3 regions of the Pseudomonas sp. L5B5 genome follow, and region 3 is predicted to be linked to each of the others. Evidence: riboswitches for the same ligand, from Rfam matches in the RefSeq annotation. Region 3 holds a riboswitch; each other region holds the start of a gene.
The links. Region 3 has a riboswitch for cobalamin ahead of LGQ10_RS00100 (CbtB domain-containing protein). Riboswitches for the same ligand answer to the same signal wherever they lie in the genome.

Region 1 (7,313 bases), 1.5 Mb from region 3:
GATCTGCCCCAACTGCGGCGCCTGGCCCGCGAACGACTGCTGGGCGTGACTTCGCTGGTGGACGACGAAGACTGCCTGCGGGAAAAGATCCTCGATTCCCTGGCGTCCTTCGCCAAGACCGAAGCTAGCCAGGGCCCGGAAAACTACTTTTTTGTCCTCGAAGACCCCGACAGCGGTTGCTTGCACGGCTGTTCGGACATCCTGGCCACGGCCGGCTTCCCCGAACCGTTCTACAACCTGCGCAACCGCCCGTTCATCAGCAGCTCCCGCGAGCTGGACATCCAGCACGGGGTGCCGACCCTGTCCCTGTGCCATGACCTGAGCGAGCAAACCCTGCTGCGCAGCTTCCACATGGATGCCGCGCTGGCCGGCACGCCCCTGGCACAACTGACCTCCCGGGCACGCTTGCTGTTCATCGCCGCCCACCCCCTGCGTTTCGCCGACAGCTGCATCAGCGAGATCGTCGGCTACAGCACCGCCAGTGGCCACTCGCCGTTCTGGGAAGCGGTGGGCCAGCACTTCTTCGACCTGCCCTATGTCGAGGCCGAACGGCTGTGTGCCCTGCAGGGCCGAGGTTTTCTCGTCGAATTGATGCCCCAGTACCCGATCTACATCCCGATGCTCGCGCAACCGGCCCAGGACTGCATCGGCCGCATCCATCCCGATGCCAAGGAGGCCTGCGACATCCTGGTGGACGAAGGTTTTTCCCCCACCCAGTACGTCGACCTGTTCGACGCCGGCCCGACCCTGCAGGGGCGCAACCATGAACTGCGCTCGATCATCCAGAGCCGGATCGCCACCAGCTACCTCGCTGCGCAGAGTGGCCAGGGCCGTCCATGGCTGCTGAGCAACGATCGGCTGCAAGGCTTTCGCGCCATCGTCGCCCTGCTCGACGAGGCTCCCGGCGACTTCACGGGCCTGGACCAGGCAATGCTCCAGGCCTTGCAGCTGGAACCCGGCGACCCGGTGCGGAGCATTGCGTTATGACCCTGCGTCCCTACCTCCCCACAACCAGCCCGCTGCCAGGAGCCAGAGCATGATCGTGCGTCCGATCCGCGTCACCGACCTGCCGGCGGTGCTGCGCCTGCTGGGAGGCTGCCAGCGCGAGCTGGATAACCTCAGCACCGACCCCGAGCGCCTGGACCACCGGGTGCGCTGGGCCCAGCGGGCCTTTGCCGGCCAGGTGGAGCGCGCCGACGCCGATTACCTGTTCGTGCTCGAAGATGACGACCAGCAAGTGACCGGTATCTGCGGCCTGAGCGGCGCCATCGGCCTGCGCGAGCCCTGCTACAACTATCGGCTCGGCGTCACCCGTGGCAGCGCACCCGGGCTGGGCATCGAGAAACAGGTCCCGACCCTGTTCCTGTGCAACGACATGACTGGACAATCCCAGCTGTGCTCGCTGTTCCTGCGCCATGACCTGCGCCAGGGCCACACCGGCCGTCTGTTGTCCACCGCCCGCCTGCTGTTCGTCGCCGAATACCCCACGCTGTTCGGCGACAAGCTGGTGGCCGAGTTGCGTGGCCAGGTCGACAGCCAGGGCTGCTCGCCATTCTGGGACAGCCTGGGTCGGCACTTCTTCAAGATGGATTTCCAGCAGGCCAACCGCCTGTCCAGTCAGGGCAGCAAGTCCTTCATCGCCGAACTGATGCCGCGCCAACCGCTTTACACCTGCCTGCTCAGCACCCAGGCCCAGGCCTCCATCGGCCAGGCCCATGCCAGCACCGACCAGGCGGTGGGCATCTTGCGCGACGAAGGTTTCAGTCACCAGGGCTGCATCGACGTCTTCGACGGCGGCCCGCTGATCGAGGCCGAGGTGACGAAGATCCGCAGCGTGCGCGAAAGCCAGGTGTTGCCGCTGCTGGTGGGCAATCCTGACCAGCAGGCGCCGATGTGGCTGATCCACAACCGGCGCCTGGAAAGCTGTCGCATCACCGCTGCGCCGGGGCGCCTGGTAGCCGGCTGCCTGCTGGTGGACCGCCAGACCACCAAGCGCCTGCAACTGCAACCCGGTGATTCGGTTCGCGCAGTGCCGCTGCTGGCCTGCCCTTCGAGTGCCAGCGACCAGCCCCCGGTACGCACCTCCCCCGCCACCGTCCCGTGAAGCTCTGCTTCGTGTAGCCGCTGCCGCAGGCTGCGTACGACCGCGCAGCGGGCGCAAACCTTGCGAATTCCACAATGAAGGCCCTGCGGGCCTTGGCGCAGCTTCGCAGGCTCAGCAGCGGCTACACGAGCTGCGCTGGGCTCGGCGATAACGGTATGGCTGCGCAGCGGGCGCAATCATGGCGGCCACAGGATTGACGAACGGTAGGACGAGTGTTCAGATGCCGCCCTGTTTCAGGTGCCTCACGCCGCCGTGCGTGAGGTGAAACGGGAAACCGGTGCGCCCCCAGAGGCAAGTCCGGTGCTGCCCCCGCAACGGTAAGCGAGTGCTGCATTCAACACGCCACTGTACCCAAGGTATGGGAAGGCGAATGCAGCCAGCCTCGCAAGCCCGGAGACCGGCCTGAAGTATCTGTTTGGCAATCCTGCGGTGGGCGGGCATGGGCCGGTGTGGGCGCGTGCGCGTGCCTGCCACCTTCTCCCTGCGTGCTTCCCGAAGACACTTTCGAGAAGACCAACAATGAAAACAACAGACACTTCCCTTGCGCGCGACTGGCGTGCTCCGCGCCGTTCCATGGGCGGCGCCCTGCTCGGCTGCCTGTTCAGCCCCTGGCTGCTGGCCGACGATACATCCCTGAAGCTGGACCAGCAGTTCGTGTCTGCCCCGTCGGTGGAATCCACTACCGTGGCCGAGATGGCCAAGTACGGCAGCAAGGTAGACGTCATCGATCGCCAGCAGATCGAGCGTGCCGGTCCCAGCAGCGACATCACCCGGGTGCTGCAGATGTACGTGCCGGGCCTCTATGTAGCGCCCAAGAACGGCCCCTTCGACTACGGCACCTATTCGCTGCTGGGCGGACGCAACGACGACACGCTGATCCTGCTCGATGGCGTGCGCCTGAACAACCGCCTGTACGGCGGCCTGTACCTGGATACCCTGCCAGCCAACGCCATCGAGCGCATCGAAGTGCTCAAGGGCGGCCAGAGCCTGCTGTTCGGCACCCAGGCGGTGTCCGGGGTGATCAACATCGTCACCCGCAGCCCACAGACCCGCGACGCCTCCGGCGAAGTCAACCTGGGCCTGGACAGTTTCATGGGCAAGAGCGGCGATGCCCGGGTGGAACGCATCGTCAGCAACGGCCTGGGCGACCTCGGCCTGCTGGCCTATGTCAGCCACAACGTCTCCGACGGCTACCAGCCGTTTCGCAACAGCGCCTACAACGCCAGCACCCGGGACAAGAAGCGCTCCTATGAGGTGACCACCTTCGGCGCCAAGGCGATCCAGGGTTTTGGCGACGATTCGCGCCTGGAACTGTTCTACCAGTACACCGACGCCAACCTGGATTTCGCCCGCGCCGCGAACAACAAGAAGACCACCAACGACCGGGTCCAGCAGATCGCCACCGCCACCTTCGAGCAACGCCTGGGCGAGCGTTTCAGCTACTTCGTCAAGGGCCATGTCAACGACTGGGATACGCGCTACACCCGTATCAACAACAGCGATGATGGCGGCACCAAGATCATCAACCACAACGACTACTGGGGCTTCACCGACTGGGGCGTGCAGGCCGAAGGCAAGGCCGAACTGGACGGCGGCCATGTGCTGGTATTCGGCACCGACAACCAGTGGTTCAAGGGCCAGGACGACGTACTCAAGATCGACAACAGCAAGGCCCAGGCCAACGCCCTGTACACCCAGTTGCGCCCGGTGTTCGATACCCTGCCGGACTGGCACCCGAGCATCGGCGTGCGCCACGAAAAAATGAGCGGTGGCGAGAGCGCCACGGTGGGCATGCTCACCTCGCTGTACGACCTCACGCCCAACTGGCAACTGCGCGGCCAGTACGGCAATGCCTTCAAGCTGCCCAACGCCGAGCAGCTGTTCGCCAACGAGCCCTATGAAAAAGGCAACCGCAACCTCAAGCCGGAAAAGAGCGTCAATGCCGAGCTGGGCCTGGACTACAAGGGCAGCCTGCTGGCCGGTGAGTTCAATGCCAGCGTCACCGCCTACCGGCGCAAGATCGACGACCTGATTGCCCTGGACGGCATCCACTTCGTCAACGGTGACAGCCAGGTCAGGGTCCGGGGCATCGAGGTGGACGGGCGCTGGCAATTCAGCCCGCAATGGAACCTGTCCGCCGACATGACCCGCAACCTGGTCGAATCACGCAACGTGACCCTGAGCAATATCCCCGGGTTCTTCGCCCGCTCGCGCCTGGGCTTCGAATCGCAGGACCGGATGTGGGGCGTGGGCGGCGCGATCCGCTATATCGGCCAGGTCGAGAGTTCGAAGAAAGTCGACTACGGCCACTACTCGGTGGTCGACGCCGATGCCTATCGCTACCTCGACACGGCCCAGCAGCATCGCCTGAGCCTGCTGGTGGAGAACCTGTTCGACCGCGACTACGCCACCAGCATGACCAACGACAAACCGGCGCTGGACAACCTGGGGCGCCCCTTCACCACCGAAGTGCGCTACACCTACCGCTTCTGAGGCCGACCGACATGCATGAGCATTATCAACGGGTGCTGTTCGTCGGTCCCGGCCTGCTGGGTGGCGCCCTCGGCCAAGCCTTCTGCCGCGAGCTCGAGGGCCTGTGCGACGACAGCGTCGAGACCCGGGTGATCGATACCCTGGACGGCTTCGACAGCCTCTGGGCTGTCCTGGACGAAGCCTTGCCACGGGATGACGCAGCGCTGCTGGTGGTGGACCTGGAACCCAGCTCCGACAGCGCCTACCTGGACTGGCTGCGCGATGAACTGGGACGCCACGCCCGTGCCCACTCCCAGGTGCCACGGCTGTGGGTCACCGCCCAGGCCCTGGGTCGCCGGGGGCTGGATGCGGCCCTGGCCTGGGCCAGCATCGCCCAGCGCGAACGCCACCTGTCGTGCGACCAGGTCAATGCGGTGGCCAGCGATCCGGACTGGTCGCGGGTGCCGCCCCACGCCCGCCAGGTATTCCTCTGCACTGGCCCGCGCTGCGTCCGGCGTGGTGCCCTGCCCTTGTGGAAGAGCCTGCGTCGTGAACTGTTGCGCCTTGATCTCATGGAAAAACCCGGTGGCGTACTGCTGACCCGTACCGGCTGCCAGTTCCCCTGCAACCTGGGACCGGTGCTCACCGTGCACCCGGATGGCTGCTGGTATCGGGTCGAGAACGACAGCCAGGTGCTGCAACTGGTGGAGGGGCATCTGCTGGCAGGCGAGCCCGTCGCCCAGTTGCGGATCGCCGCACCCTATGGAGTACCCGGCGATGCCTAGGACAATCCAGGCCGGATGCCTGGCCATCCTACTGTGGCTGGCCAGTGGGCCGGCCCAGGCCGGCAGCTACGAGAACTGCGGCAAGAGCTGGTCCAGCCCCGGCACCCCACAGCGCATCGTCGCCCTCAACCAGCACAGCGCCGACCTGCTGCTGGCCCTGGGCGCCGGGCCGTCGATGATTGGGGTCGCCTACCTGGATGACGATGGCCAGGCCATGGACCAGGGGCAGTACCACGGGGTGCCGGTGATCTCCCACCAGTACCCGTCGGCCGAGGTGCTGTACAGCCTCAAGCCCGACCTGGTGGTGGGTGGTTTTGCCTCGGCCTTCCCCGACAACTTCAGTTCCCGCGAACGCCTGGGCGCGATCGGCGTCGGCAGCTACCTGCTGGAATCGGCCTGCGCCGGGCATGACGAGGACTACTTCGGGCACATCCGTCGCGACCTGCTGACCCTGGGCCAATTGCTGGGCCAACAGGCCAGGGCCCGACAACTGATCGCCCAGATGGAGACCGACCTGACCGCGGCCCAAGCGCTGTACCAGGGCCAGCCCAAGCCTTCAGTGTTCTACCTGGACAGCGAGGTCAACGGCCTGGCCAGCCAGGGCCGGCGGGGTTTTGTCGGGGTATTGCTGCAAGCTGCCGGGGCGCGCAACAGCTTCGCGGCCATCGACCGCCCGCGGCTGGTGGTGGACAGCGAGTCCCTGCTGGCCAACGATCCGGACGTGATGCTGCTGGCCGATGCCCTGTGGTCGCCGGCCTCGCGCAAGCGCCGTCTGCTGCAGGGTGATCCGGCGCTGTCGCGCCTGCGGGCGGTGCGCGAGCAACGCCTGATCGACATCCCCTTCACCCAGCTGGTCCCCGGTATCGCCAGCGCCCGCACCGCCCTGGAGCTCGCCCGGCGCCTGCATCCGTCGCGGGATTGAGCGCAATCCGGCCGGAATCGTGAGAAGGCCCTGCGGGCCTTGGCGCAGCTTCGCAGGCTCAGTAGCGGCTACAGGCACCGTGCTTGCGCTTCGTGTAGCCGCTGCCGCGGGCGCAGCTCTTGCGGATTCAACAATGAAGGTGGCGGCTACAAGGAGTTGAGCAGGTGTCGCGCGGGCGGCGACGGCGAATGGCAGCTGACGTTGTTGCGCCCGCAGGTCTTGGCCGCGTACAACGCCTGGTCGGCATCGTTGAGCCAGCCCATGGCCTCTTCATGGCGTGCGTCGAAAGCCGCCAGGCCGATGCTCAGGCTGACCTGCAAGGCCGGGGTCTGTTCGTAGCCCAGGGCGCCGAAACGCCCGCGCAATGCCTCCATCAGTTCGGCGGCGTGGGCCAGGGGCACGTCCGGCAGGATCACGCAGAACTCGTCGCCACCGTAGCGGCCGGCCTGGTCGCTCAGGCGCAGGTTCTGCCGCAGCAACTTGCTCAACTGGCGCAGCACCACGTCACCGGCCACATGGCCGTAGGTGTCGTTGATGGCCTTGAAGTGATCGATATCGATCAGCGCAATGGCACCACCGTGGTTCTGCCGCTTGCAACGCTGGAACTCGACCTCCAGCTGGTCCTTCCAGGCGCCGTGATTGAGCAGCCCGGTCAGGCTGTCGGTGCGACTCAGGGCCAGCAGCTCGCGCTTGTGTCGCCCCAGGGTGACCGCCTGCTGGTAACAGATGTACCCCAGGGCCAGCGGGTACAGGGTCAGCATCGGCAGGCAGGCATACAACTGCTCCGGCGTGGTACCGGCGCTGAAGGCAAACCCGAAGATCCCCAGGCCCAGGCCAATCCCCAGGACCTGGGCCACGCAGCCGGCGAGAAAGAATCGTGTCCCGCCCATGGCCATGTTGTTCATGGCCATCATCCCCAGGGTGGTGGCCAGGGGCAGTGGGTTGAACTGCATGGCCACCACCCAGAAGCCCCCCAGCAGCGAGTCCACCAGCAGGTTGCGGTACTCGGCGCGAAACGGCTGCCGCGCCA
Region 2 (7,313 bases), 830 kb from region 3:
CGCTGCGCGCCGCCAGCCACAGGTTCTGGATTGCGCAGGACATCGACGCCAGGTCCATTTCCGGGAGCGTGCGGCGGCCAAAAACATGCCGCTCGCGGCCATCCATCAAGGCGGCCACCAGAAGCTCGGCACAATCGTTGATGCCCTCGACCTTGAGTTTCATGAACTCGTCGGAACGCTCCCCGAGGGCCTCGGCAGTACGCACTCGCTCCTGCTCTACCAGTTGCCGAATACTTTCGCGCAGCGCTCGATCACTGATGCGGATGAAGCGCCAGGGCTGCATCAGCCCGACACTGGGCGCCTGGTGCGCAGCCTCCAGCAGACGCTGCAGCACCTCGGGGGCAACGTTGCCGCCGGCGAAATGGCGCATGTCACGGCGTTCGGCGATGGCGCGGTAGACCGCCTCGCGCTCGGGTGCGGAAAAAGCCAGCTCACTCACTCGCCTGGCCCTCGCCAACCATATGCTGCGGCGCGAACAACGCCGCCACCGCCAACGGATTGGACGGGAAATAGAAGTGCACATAGGAGGCGGTCATCCGCCCATCGCGATACACCGCCTCGGCGCCACGCCCACCGTTGGGGCTCACGCCCCGAGCGATGGGCTCGAGCGTCGTACTGGTCAGGGAGTGATGGTAGGTATGCCCGCGCAGGCTGCCTTCCGGCAGGTCCACCGCTTGCAGGGCCAGAGCTGCCAGACGTTTCTGCATCACGGCCTCGCCGGGCAACAGCCCCAGCAGTTCGGCACGCAGGCCTTCGACGTCGGTCAGGGCATCGAGCAGGTAAAGCATCCCGCCACATTCAGCAAGCAACGGCTTGCCGGCGGCATGGTGAGCACGAATGGCATCCAGCATGCCGGTGTTCTGCGCCAGCGCCTGATGGTGCAGCTCCGGGTAACCGCCGGGCAGGTACAGGCTGTCGGCCGCCGGCAATTCACGATCATGAATCGGCGAGAAAAAGTGCAACTGCGCGCCCATGGCCCGCAGCAGATCCAGGCTGGCGCCATAGGTGAAAGCAAACGCTTCGTCCTGCGCCACGGCGATCCGCACCCCCTCCAGCAATGGCTCACACACCTGCGGGGCCGGCGCGGCAAACCCCACGGCCGGTGGCAACGCTACCTGGCAACTGCTGGCCAGGGCTTGGGCAGCAGCGTCCAGGCGCAGGTCCAGGTCATTGAGTTCGTTGGCCTGCACCAGACCCAGGTGGCGACTGGGCAGTTCGATGCCAGTTTCCCGGGACAACGCGCCATACCAGCGCAGTCCCTCGGTCAGGCTGCCTTCGAGCAACTGCGCATGACGCACAGTACCCACCCGATTGGCCAGCACCCCGGCAAACGGCAGGTCCGGCTGGTAACGCGCCAGGCCAAGGGCCAGGGCGCCGAAGGTCTGGGCCATGGCAGTGCCATCGATCACCCCCAGTACCGGCACGCCGAAATGCCGCGCCAGGTCAGCGCTGGACGGGGTGCCGTCGAACAGCCCCATGACGCCTTCGATCAGGATCAGGTCGGCCTCCCCGGCCGCCTCCCACAGCAGGCGGCGACTCTCCTGCTCACCCACCATCCACAGGTCCAGCTGGTACACCGGGGCACCGCTGGCACGCTCGAGAATCATCGGGTCGAGAAAGTCCGGACCGCACTTGAAGACTCGCACCTTGCGCCCCTGGTTGCGGTGCAGGCGCGCGAGGGCGGCGGTCACGGTGGTCTTGCCCTGGCCGGATGCCGGTGCGGCGATCAATACCGCCGGGCAATGACGAACATCAGTCATGGATTCACGCTCACAGCTCGATGCCCTTCTGCGCCTTGATACCCGCTTGGAAGGCATGCTTGAGCATGCCCATCTCGGTCACGGTATCGGCCAGCTCGATCATTTGCGGCTTGGCCCCCCGCCCGGTCACCACCACGTGCTGCATCGGCGGACGGGCCTGCAGGTCGCCCAATACCTGATCCAGGTCCAGGTAACCGTGCTTGAGGGCAATGTTCAGCTCATCGAGTACCACCAGGCCGACATCGGGATTGCTCAGCAACTCCCGGGACACTGCCCAGGCGGCTTCGGCAGCGGCAATGTCTCGCTGGCGATCCTGGGTCTCCCAGGTGAAACCCTCGCCCATCACATGAAAGCTCACCTGCTCGGGGAAACGCCGGAAAAACAGCTCTTCACCGGTGCTTTCGCGGCCCTTGATGAACTGCACAACGCCACAGCGCATGCCATGCCCCATGGATCGGGCCAGCATGCCGAAAGCCGAGCTGCTCTTGCCCTTGCCATTGCCCGTCAGTACCAGCAGCAGCCCGCACTCGTTGGGCGAGTTGGCGATGCGCTCGTCGATCAGTGCTTTTTTGCGCAGCATGCGCGCCAAATGACGCTCGTCACGCTCGAGGGATTCACTCATTGAGCAGTTCTCCGTTGGGGCTTGGGGAACGGGGGCAGAAATGGAAACAAATGGCTTAAGCCTGGCATCGCCCACCGTGATGCCGTTGGATGGATCAGGCCGGTCTCCGGGCTCGTGAGCGGCATCGCTGCCGAACTGCGCGCCTTCCCATGTCGTCTTCGACACAGTGGCACCTGCACAGCCTTGACTCACCTACCGTTGCGGGGGCAGCGCCGGAATCGTCGCCAGCCCCATCACTGGAACGGCCCTGACCGGCTTCCCTGTTTCACCCTGTCGGCCAAGACCACAGAGCACCTGAAACAAGTCGCGAAGGTTAGAGGGTTGGGGGTAGAGCGTCAATTGAAGCTGTCCATCGCATCCGACGGAAAACTGCACTGCATCAACAAACTGACGCCAATCTTGTGCCACACTGGAAGCAATGATATCAAATAGCCACTTTCGGGGCCGACGCCCCTCCGCACAACAATAAGGGGTGAGTTCGATGCAAGGCATGATCATCAGCAATCCAAAGCTGGAATTCCTGCGTCCGATGCTGGAACGCTGGTTCGATTGCATTGACCGCTACAACGCGGTTCGCGGCGATAACGAAACCCCCTACTGGTTCGATGAACAAGCCAACCTGGGCCTGCTCTCCGCGGCAGCCTGGATGGCCGAGATGGTGAGCCTGGAGCACAGCCCCAGCAAAAAGCAGCTCGAGGAAGGCGCGCGCAATGCCCGCACCGACCTGTACCTGGCAACCAAGGAAGAACGCGCCTACATCCAGGCCACCCAGCGCTGGCCACGGGTCAACAACCTGAACCTGGCCCAGCCCCTGGCAGACATCGCCAGCGAAGCGAAGAGGATCAGCTATGCCAGCGACCTCAAGCTCGGCTGCCTGTTCGTCGCGCCACACAAGCTTCAACACAGCGCCACCCCCGAAGAGCTGCAAGACCTGCTCGACGATTTGCAGAAAGAGCACTGCTGCGCCGTGGCATGGTACTTCCCCTATGCCTATCGCAAGCTGCACAACGAAGCTGGCTGCTATCACCCCGGGATCGCGGTGCTGTTCAAGGAAGCCCGCTGAAAGAAGGGAACCCTGCCCGACGATGCTTCTCTATGATTGAACGTTCGCGCACTCATAGGGATATCAGCATGCTCACGCTTCGACACACCTTGCTCCTTGCCATCGCCGCCAGCCTCGCTGCCTGCGGCGAAACCTCCAGCCTGCAGGTCGCGGATGGAACCGGCCCGAACCCCAAGCTGCCGGAACCCAATCCCACGCTGATCCCCACGCTGAACATCGCCCCGGCCGTCGGCTGGCCCCAGGGAGCAAAACCACTGGCGGCCAGCGGAACCCAGGTCAATGCCTTCGCCGAGGATCTCGACCATCCGCGCTGGCTCTATGTACTGCCTAACGGGGACATCCTGGTGGCGGAAACCAATGCCCCGCCCAAACCGGACGACAGCCAGGGAATTCGCGGCTGGGTCGCCGGCAAAGTGATGGGCCGCGCTGGCGCGACAGTTCCCAGCGCCAATCGCATCACCCTGCTACGGGATGCAGATCACGACGGCGTGGCAGAAACCCGCAGTGTATTCCTGGAAAACCTCAACTCGCCCTTTGGCATGACCCTGATGGGCAACGACCTGTATGTGGCGGACACCGACAAGTTGCTGCGTTTCCCCTACCAGAACGGTGACACCCGGATCAGCGCCAGCGCCACCAAGGTGCTCGACCTGCCGGGTGGCACACTGAATCACCACTGGACCAAGAATGTCATTGCCAGCAAGGACGGCAGCAAGCTGTATGTCACCGTCGGTTCCAACAGCAACGTCGGCGAAAATGGCCTGGACAAGGAGCAAGGTCGCGCGGCGATCTGGGAAGTGGATCGTGCCAGCGGCCAGCACCGGCTGTTCGCCACCGGCCTGCGCAACCCCAACGGCATGGCCTGGGAACCTGCAAGCGGGGCACTCTGGACTGCCGTGAATGAACGAGATGAGATCGGCAGCGACCTGGTGCCCGACTACATCACTTCGGTCAGGGACGGTGCGTTCTATGGCTGGCCCTTCAGCTACTACGGCCAGCATGTCGACGCACGGGTCAAGCCTCAGGACCCGGCCCTCGTGGCCAAGGCGATCGCCCCGGACTACGCCGTGGGACCGCACACCGCCTCACTGGGACTGACATTTGCTGAAGGCAGCAAACTTCCGGCGCCCTTCACCGAAGGCGCCTTCATCGGCCAGCATGGTTCCTGGAACCGCAACCCCCACAGCGGCTACAAAGTGATTTTCGTGCCTTTCAGCGACGGCAAGCCCCAGGGTCAGCCGGTCGACGTGCTCAGTGGTTTTCTCGATGACGACAAACAAGCAATGGGCCGTCCGGTAGGGGTGGTGATCGACCAGCAGGGAGCCCTGCTAGTGGCGGATGACATCGGCAACAAGATCTGGCGAGTAACGGCCGCCAAGCAGCCCTGACATCAGCGCTTGCGGCACAAGGTCAGGCCGTCCCCCAGGGGCAACAGCGACAAGTCAACACGCGGGTCATCCCTGAGGGCACGATTGAGGGCCTGGATGGCCCGGGTGTCCTCACTGGCCGGTTCCGTCTCCAGAACCCGGCCACTCCATAGCGTGTTATCGAACACCGCCAGGCCCCCAACACGCAGCAGGCGCAGTGCGGACTCCAGGTAGCTCGGATAGTTGGCCTTGTCGGCATCGATGAAGATGAGGTCGTAAGCTGCGCCCTGCCCCATCCTCTCCAGGCTGTCGAGAGTGTCCAGCGCAGGCGCCAGACGCAGGTCGATGCGCTGCTCGACACCAGCCTCCTGCCAGTAACGCTGGGCAGTGGTGTTGTAGTCACCCGGAATGTCACAACAGACCAGCAAACCATCATCCGGCAACGCTTGAGCCATGCACAAGGCGCTATAACCGGTGAAGGTACCCACCTCCAGCACTCGGCGGGCGCCGATCAACTTGATCAACAGGGCGAGAAACTGGCCCTGCTCGGGCGCCACCTGCCAGCGTGCAGTGGGCAGGGCCTGGGTCTCGTCTCGCAGACGGCGCAACAGGGGCGTTTCACGCAGGGAAACGTCCAGCAGGTATTGGTAGAGAGCATCGTCGAGGTTGAGCGTACGGGCCGTCACGAGCACCTCGACCGGAGAGAGTTACGGGTTGTGCGCCAGATGTTCCGGCTGCAGTACGCGCTTGGCGCTCAGATAGGCCTTCTGCCAATAGGCCTTCGAAAGGCTGTCGAGCTTGACTGTGCCACCGGTAGCCGGGGCATGCACGAAACGCCCCTCACCGACATAGATCCCGGCATGGCTGACCTGGGAACCGCCATTGGTGGCGAAGAAGATCAGATCCCCCGTCTGCAGGGCATTCTTGCCGACATCCGGAGCCTGCATGCCAATCATTTCCCGGGTCGAGCGTGGCAGGGAGATACCAGCAGCATCGCGATACACATAACCGATCAGGCCACTGCAATCGAACCCCGTGGCTGGCGTGTTGCCGCCCCAGCGATAAGGCGTGCCCACCAGGCCCAACGCACGAAACAGCACGTCTTCGGCAACCGGAGAAAAGGTCTGGGAGGAATTGAATACCGGAGCCCGCACCACGGGCGCAGGGGGCGGGGTACGGCTGGCGCAGGCGCTGAGCAGCGCTGCGAGGACAATCAGAGCAATGCGGGCCGAGGTCGACATAAGCTGGACAATCCTGATCGGGATGCGGCTTTCTCTGCCGTGGTACTGAAAACAAAACCGCGTAAGCAGGACTTACGCGGTTAGTTTCAACAATAGATCAGAATTCTAGCGCCTACACACCAAACTTCAAGTAAGACTTTAACTTCGCCCTACAAATAGTCTGTTTATTTGCGTGCGGTGACCACTGTCGGAGCCATGGCGAGTGCACGCTTGGCCTCGATGAAGGTCTTGCTCCAGTAGCTGTCACCCAGGCTGTCGACCCGCACACCGCCACTACGACGGCTGCTGGAATGGATGAACTGGTCGTCGCCCAGGTAGATACCGGCATGGCTGACGCGCCCACGGCCGTTGGTGCTGAAGAACAGCAGGTCACCCGGCTTGAGGTTGTTGCGCGCCACCAGGGGTGCCTTGACGTTGATCATTTCGCGAGTGGAGCGTGGCAGGTTCATGCCAGCCTCTTCACGAAACAGGTAACCGATGAAACCGCTGCAGTCGAAACCCGCTTCGGAGGTGCCGCCGAAACGATAGCGGGTACCGATCAGGGACATGCCACGCTCGAGAATGCTGTCGGCCAGAACTGGCAACTGGTAAGGCTTGCTGTCAGCGAATTCTGCCAGTTCCTTTTCAGTTGCCAGCTCCTCCTGATAAACAGCGGAAGACTGGTTCTTGGTGGTGACTTGAGCCTGCTGTACGACCTGTTGTTGCGACACCGGTGCATGGGAGGCGCAACCAAACAGCAGGGTAACGAGTGCGAGAGGCACGAGGGGTGCGAAGCGATTTAGCATGGGCACGACCGTGGCTTGAAATAAAAGAAGAAGCGACTATGCCTTCTATCGCCCTCATTTGCAAATTCAATCGATCAGAATGTGACTTATGAGTTTCTTCCGTACATCTAAGGCTTTAAGCCCATTTAAGCCCTGGCCGCCCCTGGAAACACTTCCAAAGGCGCGTTTTCTGGCGCCTGGAATATGCCGGAACCCGACCAGAAGGGCTTCGCCTTGCCTTACCAGCCCAGGGTTTCTTTCAAGAAAGGAATGGTCAATTTGCGCTGAGCCTGCAGCGAGGCCTGGTCCAAACGCTCCAGCAGCTCGAACAGAGCGCTCATGCTCCGCGTGCCCCGGGTCAGGATGAAATGCCCGACTTCGTCGGTCAGATGCAGGCCTCGCCGGGACGCCCTCAACTGCAAGGCACGCAGCTTGTCTTCATCGGAAAGCGGACGCATCTGGAAGATCAGCGCCAGGGTCAGGCGGGACTTGAGGT
Region 3 (7,313 bases):
CAGGTGTACTACCGCCTCTGGCCGGTGCAAGGGGTGATCGTGCACAAGACCCACATCACCTACCCGCTGGGCGCGGCGAAGATGGCCCGGGTCAAGACCCTGTTCTACAGCGGCGATTGGCAGGTCAATGCGTTGCCGGGCTATGGGCCGGGGCGCCGGGCCAACCCGTTCGAGACCTTCGAGGCGATTCCGGCCAAGGCCCGCTACCAGTTCATGCTGGATAACGCCGAATACTTCGTACGTACCTTCATCCGCGGGCCGGTGTGCCGCGGGCAGATTGCCACCGATGTGATCCGCGACAACTTCTGGGCCTTGTTCCAGGCCCCGGAACATGACCTGTACATCACCGATCCGGCTTATCGCGGCCAGGCCACACCGCTGCTGGCGATGCCCGGGCAGAACGACGACGTTGGCAGCGTGCTCAGCCTGTGGCTGTCCTACCGGGACAAGCGCAATGAGTACGAGGCCCTGCGCCGTGACTCCTATGCCGATTCGCCGGCGCCGAGCTGGTCGACCCTGTGGGCCGGCAATGACAACGCGCTGCTGAGCATCTTCCGCCACTTCGACAGTGCCTCGGTGACCAAGGGCCTGATCGGCGAGATTCCGCAGACGATGTGGCTGTTCGACTATCCATTGCTGGAGCGCACCTATTACCAGCTGGCGGTGAACTTCGACGTGTTCGGCAACGTCTCGCACCAGGCCCAGACCCGCTTGTACTTCGACCTGATTCGCAACGGCGCCGAGCAGAACTTCCTGCGCCTGATGCCCGCCGGCACCCGCGAGGACTTTCTCGATGATTGGTACCAGAACAGCGGCAAGTTCAAGATGTGGCTGGATTACGAGTCCATCGACGACAGCAAGCGCAGCGCCCTGAGGCTGGACGCCAAGGACCCGAAGAAGGATTTCGCCAACCAGCTTCTGGCCCGTTATGGCGAGCTCAATGCCAAGCCGGACCCGATCAACCGATGCGACAGCGCCTATTGCTCGCGCCCCAACATCGACCCGGCATTGCAGGACGCCGAGCAGGCCCTGAGCCGTTTGGCGTCGCGTCCGGCGGCGGGGCTGAAGGTCATCGAGCAAATGCCCGAAGCCACCTTGCTGAGGGTCCAGACGCCGGGGGGCAAGCGCGAGTTCTACAGCGTGCTGCGCAACCGTGCCCACAGTAACGTGGCCTTCATGCTGGGCGAGTCGTTGCGCTACCAGCCGGGCCTGGACACCCTGACCATCTTCCCGGGCATTCTCGGCAGCTATCCGAACTTCATGTTCGACGTCCCGGCCGAGCAGGTGCCGGAATTCGTCGCGGCCATGCAGGAGGCGCGGGATGCCGCAGGATTTGAAAAGGTCGTCGAGCGTTGGGGCATCCGGCGCAGCCATCCGCAGTTCTGGCAGTACTTCCACGACCAGACTCGCTACTTGAAGGAAACCGACCCGGTGGAGGCCGGGGTCATGGACATGAATCGCTACGAAAACCTCTGAGGTAGAGCTGTCGTGCCCCCCGGGATGCCCAGGTATCCCGGGGGGCGCTTCATACCAAGGTCTATCCCGACAAAAATACTAGGACTTTTTCAGCGACGTCGATTGGCGTAAACTGCGCCCACGTCTGCGAGGAACCACCATGAGCGCCATAACCATTACCGACGCCGCCCACGATTATCTGGCTGATCTGCTTTCCAAGCAGAACACCCCGGGGATTGGCATCCGCATCTTCATTACCCAGCCAGGGACCCAGTACGCCGAGACTTGCATCGCCTATTGCAAGCCGGGCGAAGAAAAGCCCGAGGACAAGGCCCTGGGTCTCAAGAGTTTCACCGCCTACATCGACGCCTTCAGCGAAGGTTTCCTCGATGACGCGGTCGTCGACTACGCCACCGATCGCATGGGCGGCCAGCTGACCATCAAGGCGCCCAATGCCAAGGTGCCGATGGTCAATGCCGACAGCCCGATCAACGAGCGCATCAACTACTACCTGCAAACCGAGATCAACCCGGGACTGGCCAGCCACGGCGGCCAGGTCAGCCTGATCGAAGTGGTCGAGGACGGCATCGCCGTCCTGCAGTTCGGTGGCGGCTGCCAGGGTTGCGGGCAGGCCGACGTGACCTTGAAGGAAGGCATCGAGCGCACCCTGCTCGAGCGTATCCCCGAACTCAAGGGCGTGCGCGACGTCACTGACCATACGCAGAAAGAAAACGCCTACTACTAAGGCGTTCGCTGCGACCCAAAAAAACGGCGCCCCGTGAGCGCCGTTTTTTTATGCCTGGAGCAAGGCCCCTGGGGCTGAGCAAGTGGGTCAGGGGCGATAGAGGTGCGCGTGCCCGGCGCGGTACAGCGATGATTCGCTGAACGCATCGGTGGCCAGTACCCGGCCCACCAGGATCAGCGCGGTGCGCCGAAAGCCCTTGGCCGCGACCTTTGCCTGGATGTCCGCCAAGGTGCCCACGACCCAGTCCTGGTCCGGCCAGGTGGCCCGGTGCACCACGGCGATCGGGCAGTCGATGCCGTAATGGGGCAGGAGTTCGGCGACGATGCGTTCCAGATGGTTGACGCCCAGATGGATGGCCATGGTCGCGCCATGGGCTGCCAGGCTGGCGAATTCTTCCCCGGCAGGCATGCTCGTCTTGTCCGCGTAACGGGTGAGGATCACGCTCTGGGAAACATCCGGCAGGGTCAGTTCGGCCCCCAGCAAGGCGGCGCAGGCGGCGGTGGCAGTAACCCCGGGAACGATCTCGAAAGCAATGCCCAGCTCCCGCAGGCAGCGGATCTGTTCACCGATGGCGCCATACAGGCTCGGGTCGCCGGAATGCACCCGGGCCACATCCTGGCCCTGGGCGTGGGCTTGGCGCATAACTTCGATGATCTGCTCCAGGTGCAGTTCGGCGCTGTTGATCACCCGCACCGCACTGTGCCCGTCTAGCACCGCCTGGGGGACCAGGGAACCGGCGTAGATGATTACCGGACAGCGGTGGATCAGGCGTTGGCCCTTGACGGTGATCAGTTCGGGATCGCCGGGGCCGGCGCCGATGAAGTAGACAGTCATGGCTGTGTCCTGTGAAAAAGGGGCCGGAGCAGGGCTTCAGATGAAGAATGCTCATGATCGAAGGCGGGGATTATCGGGATTCTACGGGCAAACGGCCAATGCCAGGGTCGCCTGGGGGTGCTTTTGCCGGGGGACCAGGAGTCGTGCCGGCTCCCCTTGCAGGGTTTCGGCCATGGCCAGGGCGGCGCTTTCAGCGACGCCATAGCAGCCGGTGCGCTCGAAGGCAACCTGGGACCTGTGGCTCAGGCGCGGGCTGTAGGGGGCCAGCTGGGCGCTGCTGAAACAAGTCAACCGCAGCGACAGCTGTTGTGCCAAGGCCAGCAGGCCCGGTTCATCCTGCTTCAGGTCGATGCTGGCCAGGGCCTGCACTTGCTGCAGGGCCAGGCCATTTTCTCGCAATACCTGGTCCAGCAGGGCGCGCAGGGTGCTGGCCGGGCAGCCCTTGCGGCAGCCCAGGCCGACCACCAGGGCCGGCGCTACGCCCCTGGATGTCATGCCTGATGGCCGTCCTCGCCCTTGCGCCGGAACAGCCAGGCGCTGATCAGACCCAGGGCCAGCCAGAAGGCGGCATTGGTCAACTGCGAAGCGATCTTGAACTGTGCCTCCAGTGCCTCCGGAGCCAACATCGAGTGCACTTCCGGCTGCGGTGCGCCGAGCACGTGGGGCACGGCGATAATGGCGGCGCCCAGCAATTTGAGCAGCCAATTGCCGGCGAACACGATCAAGGCAATGCCCGTGGCGGTGGAGGCTGCGGCGCCTACCCACCAGATCTGGCGTTGGGCCAGGTCGGCGGCGGCAGTGCCGGGCAGTTCAGGCGGCAAGCCCAGGGTGGGGGCCAGGCAGAAGGTCGCGTAGCCGGCCAGGCCCCAGAGCAGGCCCTGGGAGGTGCGGCTTGGGGCGCGCAGGGTGTAGAGGCCGGCCAGCATCAGGGCGAAACCGACGGCGACCACCAGGTTGCCGCCCGTGGTGGACAGCACTCGCTGCCAACCGTCTTCCGGCTCCCAGGCCTCTTCGTCATGGACGTGGCCCGCCATGGCGCCCGGAGCGTGTTCATGGACTTCCTCGGTGGCCGGGGCTTTCTCGTAGGTTTCCGCCTGGAGAATCAACGGGGCGACCCAGAAGCTCTGCAGCAGGGTCAGCAGCAAGGCGGCCAGCAGTCCGGTGAACCCTGCGGTTTGCGCAATACGCTTGATCATCGGGCAGGCCTCAGTGGCAAGGGAAGGCGGCGCTGTGGCGGGTATCGTGGGCCGCGTTGTGCACGGCCTCGATGTGCGAGAAACCGGCGAAGTACACCAGGCAGGCGCCGAGGATCGAGGCACCGATGGCGGCCACCAGGCGTTGGCTCAGGGTGGTGGTGCTGCTGGCGGAATGGCTGGTGCTGCTGATGGTCGACATGGCGCGTCCCCTTGGGTTTGTCAGCGGGAAGCGGCGCAAGAAAACCCCGCGTGACAGCCACGCAGGGTTTGCAACAGCGCCCGCCCACCGCGGGTTTGTCATTCGTGTATTGCGGGCCGGTCTCCGGGCTTGCGAGGGGCCGGCCTTTGGGCCGTGCCGGCAAGTGTCACCTTCCCATGCCCAGGGGCACAGTGGATCTGACACTTCGCTCGCTTACCGTTGCGGGGGCAGCACCGGACTGGTCACGGCTGGCAAGCGCGTGATTCACCGGTTTCCCGTTTCACCCTGTGAAGGGCACCCGTAACAAGTTGTGTAGCAAATCATGGGCAGGGGAGCGTCGTCAATTGCCGGCTGGCGTGGCCTTGGCCACACATGCGCATTGACCGCCCTGTACGCTCTGCGTAGCCTTGCGCCTTCGAGGTTCTTCGGCCAGTGGTCGAAGCTAAGACGGGAACGCGGTAGAAGCCGCGGCTGCCCCCGCAACTGTGGAGGGTTTCATTCCTGCAAGGCCACTGCCTGGCGTCCACGACGCCGGTGGGAAGGCACAGGAAATGTCAGTCCATGACTGACAAGCCCCCAGCCAGGAGACCTGCCTCGACCCAGATTCTCACTACAACCGGGCGGGGTGATCCGGTGGCGAAATCAGTACGAGCCCTGTGCCGTGCTTGTCGTCCCGCATGCCCGCCACCTTCGCCAAAGGGCATCCGATGAAAACACTGGCCAAACTTCCCGTCACCATCGTCACCGGCTTCCTGGGCTCGGGCAAGACCACATTGCTGCGGCACATGCTGGACAACGCCCAGGGGCGTCGTATCGCGGTGATCGTCAATGAATTCGGCGAACTGGGCATCGACGGCGAGATCCTCAAGCAGTGCTCCATCGGCTGCACCGAGGAAGAGGCCAGCGGCCGAGTCTACGAGCTGGCCAACGGTTGCCTGTGCTGCACCGTGCAGGAAGAGTTCTTCCCGGTGATGCGCGAGCTGGTGGCGCGCCGTGGCGACCTGGACCATATCCTCATCGAAACCAGCGGCCTGGCCTTGCCCAAGCCTCTGGTGCAAGCCTTCCAGTGGCCGGAGATCCGCAGCGCCTGCACCGTCGACGCGGTGATCACCGTGGTCGACAGCCCGGCCGTCGCCGCTGGCACCTTCGCCGCCTTCCCGGACCAGGTGGATGCCCAGCGCAAGCTCGACCCCAACCTCGACCACGAATCGCCCCTGCACGAACTGTTCGCCGACCAGCTGTCCAGCGCCGACCTGGTGATCCTCAACAAGACCGACCTGATCAGCCCCGAAGACCTGGCCAAGGTCCGCCTGGAAGTGGCCGAGGAGCTGCCGCCGGCGGTCAAGGTCATCGAAGCCAGCAGCGGTCGCCTGCCGCTGGACGTGCTGCTGGGCCTGGGTGCCGGTTCCGAGGAACACATCGACGGCCGCCACAGCCACCACGACCATCACCACGACGGCGATGACGATCACGACGACCATGACCACGACGCCTTCGACTCGATCTCCATCGAGTTGCCCGAGGCCGACGAGAGCCTGCTGCTCGATGCCCTGACCCAACTGGTGGTCAAGCACGGCATCCTGCGGGTCAAGGGTTTCGCGGCAATTCCCGGCAAGCCGATGCGCCTGCTGATCCAGGGCGTAGGCACCCGTTTCGACAAGCATTTCGACCGCAAGTGGAGCGCTGATGAAGCCCGGGCCACGCGCCTGGTACTGATCGGCCAGGAGCTGGATGCGGCCCTGCTGGAAGCGCAACTGCGCGCCGCCCTCGGCGCCTGACCCGTGCACCTGCTCAGGACCCAGCCCGGCGGATTCGTGTCGGATGACAACATTGCCGACCTTGGACAAACCCCCGCCGAGCTGGTGATCCTGTGCAGCGGCGACTCCAGCCTGGCGCTGCTGGCCGAGGCCGCGGAGCAACTGCCCGCGGACTACCCCAGCTTGCGCCTGGCCAACCCGATGCAGGTGCAGAACCACGCCTCGGTGGACCTGTATGTGGACCAGGTGCTGCAGCACGCCAAGGTCATCCTGATTTCCCTGCACGGCGGCATCGCCTACTGGCGTTATGGCGTCGAGCGGCTAGTGGAATTGTCCCAGCGCGGGGTGCAGCTGATCCTGGTGCCTGGGGACGACCGTCCGGACCCGGAGCTCAGTGGCCTGAGCACGGTATCGGTGGTCGAGCGCGATCGCCTCTGGCAGTTCCTGCGCCAGGGCGGGCGTGACAATGCATTGAATTTCTACCATTGCCTGGCCAGCGGCCTGCTGGGGCGCGATTACCCCTGGAACGAGCCGCAGGCCCTGGCGCGCACGGCGCTCTATCATCCGCACAAGAGCCAGGCCTGCCTGGCCGACTGGCAAACCGACTGGCAGCCCGGTCAGGCGGTGGCGGGCCTGCTGTTCTACCGCTCGCACTTGCAGGCGGCCAATACGGCGTTCATCGACCTGTTCTGCCAGCGGCTGCAGGCTGCGGGCCTCAACCCCTTGCCGATCGCCGTGGCCAGCCTCAAGGAACCCGACTGCCTGGCGCAGGTGGAAGACTGGCTGGAGCAAACCGGTGCCGGGGTGATCCTCAACACCACCGGGTTTGCCCAGTCCAGCCCCGAGGCTCCACACTTGCGGCCATTTCGCCGCAATGTCCCGGTGATCCAGGCCATCTGCGCCCAGGACAACGAGCCGGGCTGGCAGGCCAGCGAGCAGGGCCTGGGACCTCGGGACCTGGCCATGCACATCGCCTTGCCGGAGCTGGACGGCCGGATCATCAGCCGGCCCATCAGTTTCAAGGACCTGGCCTGGCGCAGCGAGCGCAGCCAGTCGGACGTGGTCTGCTACCGTGGCCAGCCCGAACGCATGGACTTCGTTGCCCGGCTGGCGCGCCACTGGATCGA

Region 1: linked by a shared signal. The riboswitch ahead of LGQ10_RS06760 (TonB-dependent receptor plug domain-containing protein) and the one ahead of LGQ10_RS00100 (CbtB domain-containing protein) in region 3 are both predicted to bind cobalamin.
Region 2: linked by a shared signal. The riboswitch ahead of cobO (cob(I)yrinic acid a,c-diamide adenosyltransferase) and the one ahead of LGQ10_RS00100 (CbtB domain-containing protein) in region 3 are both predicted to bind cobalamin.

Annotation. Positions count from the first base shown of each region.
Region 1 covers NZ_CP084742.1:1,508,437-1,515,749, forward strand. Annotated here, with positions in the region: gene LGQ10_RS06750 (arginine N-succinyltransferase) at 1-987, shown strand, start outside; gene LGQ10_RS06755 (arginine N-succinyltransferase) at 1,037-2,104, shown strand; cobalamin riboswitch at 2,323-2,525, shown strand; gene LGQ10_RS06760 (TonB-dependent receptor plug domain-containing protein) at 2,678-4,597, shown strand; gene LGQ10_RS06765 ((2Fe-2S) ferredoxin domain-containing protein) at 4,609-5,361, shown strand; gene LGQ10_RS06770 (ABC transporter substrate-binding protein) at 5,354-6,283, shown strand; gene LGQ10_RS06775 (diguanylate cyclase) at 6,430-7,313, opposite strand, start outside.
Region 2 covers NZ_CP084742.1:6,007,342-6,014,654, reverse strand. Annotated here, with positions in the region: gene bluB (5,6-dimethylbenzimidazole synthase) at 1-439, opposite strand, end outside; gene LGQ10_RS27740 (cobyrinate a,c-diamide synthase) at 432-1,760, opposite strand; gene cobO (cob(I)yrinic acid a,c-diamide adenosyltransferase) at 1,771-2,382, opposite strand; cobalamin riboswitch at 2,462-2,695, opposite strand; gene LGQ10_RS27730 (hypothetical protein) at 2,864-3,445, shown strand; gene LGQ10_RS27725 (PQQ-dependent sugar dehydrogenase) at 3,514-4,833, shown strand; gene LGQ10_RS27720 (class I SAM-dependent methyltransferase) at 4,836-5,498, opposite strand; gene LGQ10_RS27715 (C40 family peptidase) at 5,520-6,053, opposite strand; gene LGQ10_RS27710 (C40 family peptidase) at 6,218-6,838, opposite strand; gene hda (DnaA regulatory inactivator Hda) at 7,057-7,313, opposite strand, start outside.
Region 3 covers NZ_CP084742.1:23,207-30,519, forward strand. Annotated here, with positions in the region: gene LGQ10_RS00075 (fatty acid cis/trans isomerase) at 1-1,476, shown strand, start outside; gene nfuA (Fe-S biogenesis protein NfuA) at 1,616-2,200, shown strand; gene cobM (precorrin-4 C(11)-methyltransferase) at 2,288-3,034, opposite strand; gene LGQ10_RS00090 (cobalamin biosynthesis protein) at 3,116-3,529, opposite strand; gene LGQ10_RS00095 (CbtA family protein) at 3,526-4,230, opposite strand; gene LGQ10_RS00100 (CbtB domain-containing protein) at 4,241-4,429, opposite strand; cobalamin riboswitch at 4,526-4,746, opposite strand; cobalamin riboswitch at 4,831-5,041, shown strand; gene cobW (cobalamin biosynthesis protein CobW) at 5,137-6,207, shown strand; gene cobN (cobaltochelatase subunit CobN) at 6,211-7,313, shown strand, end outside.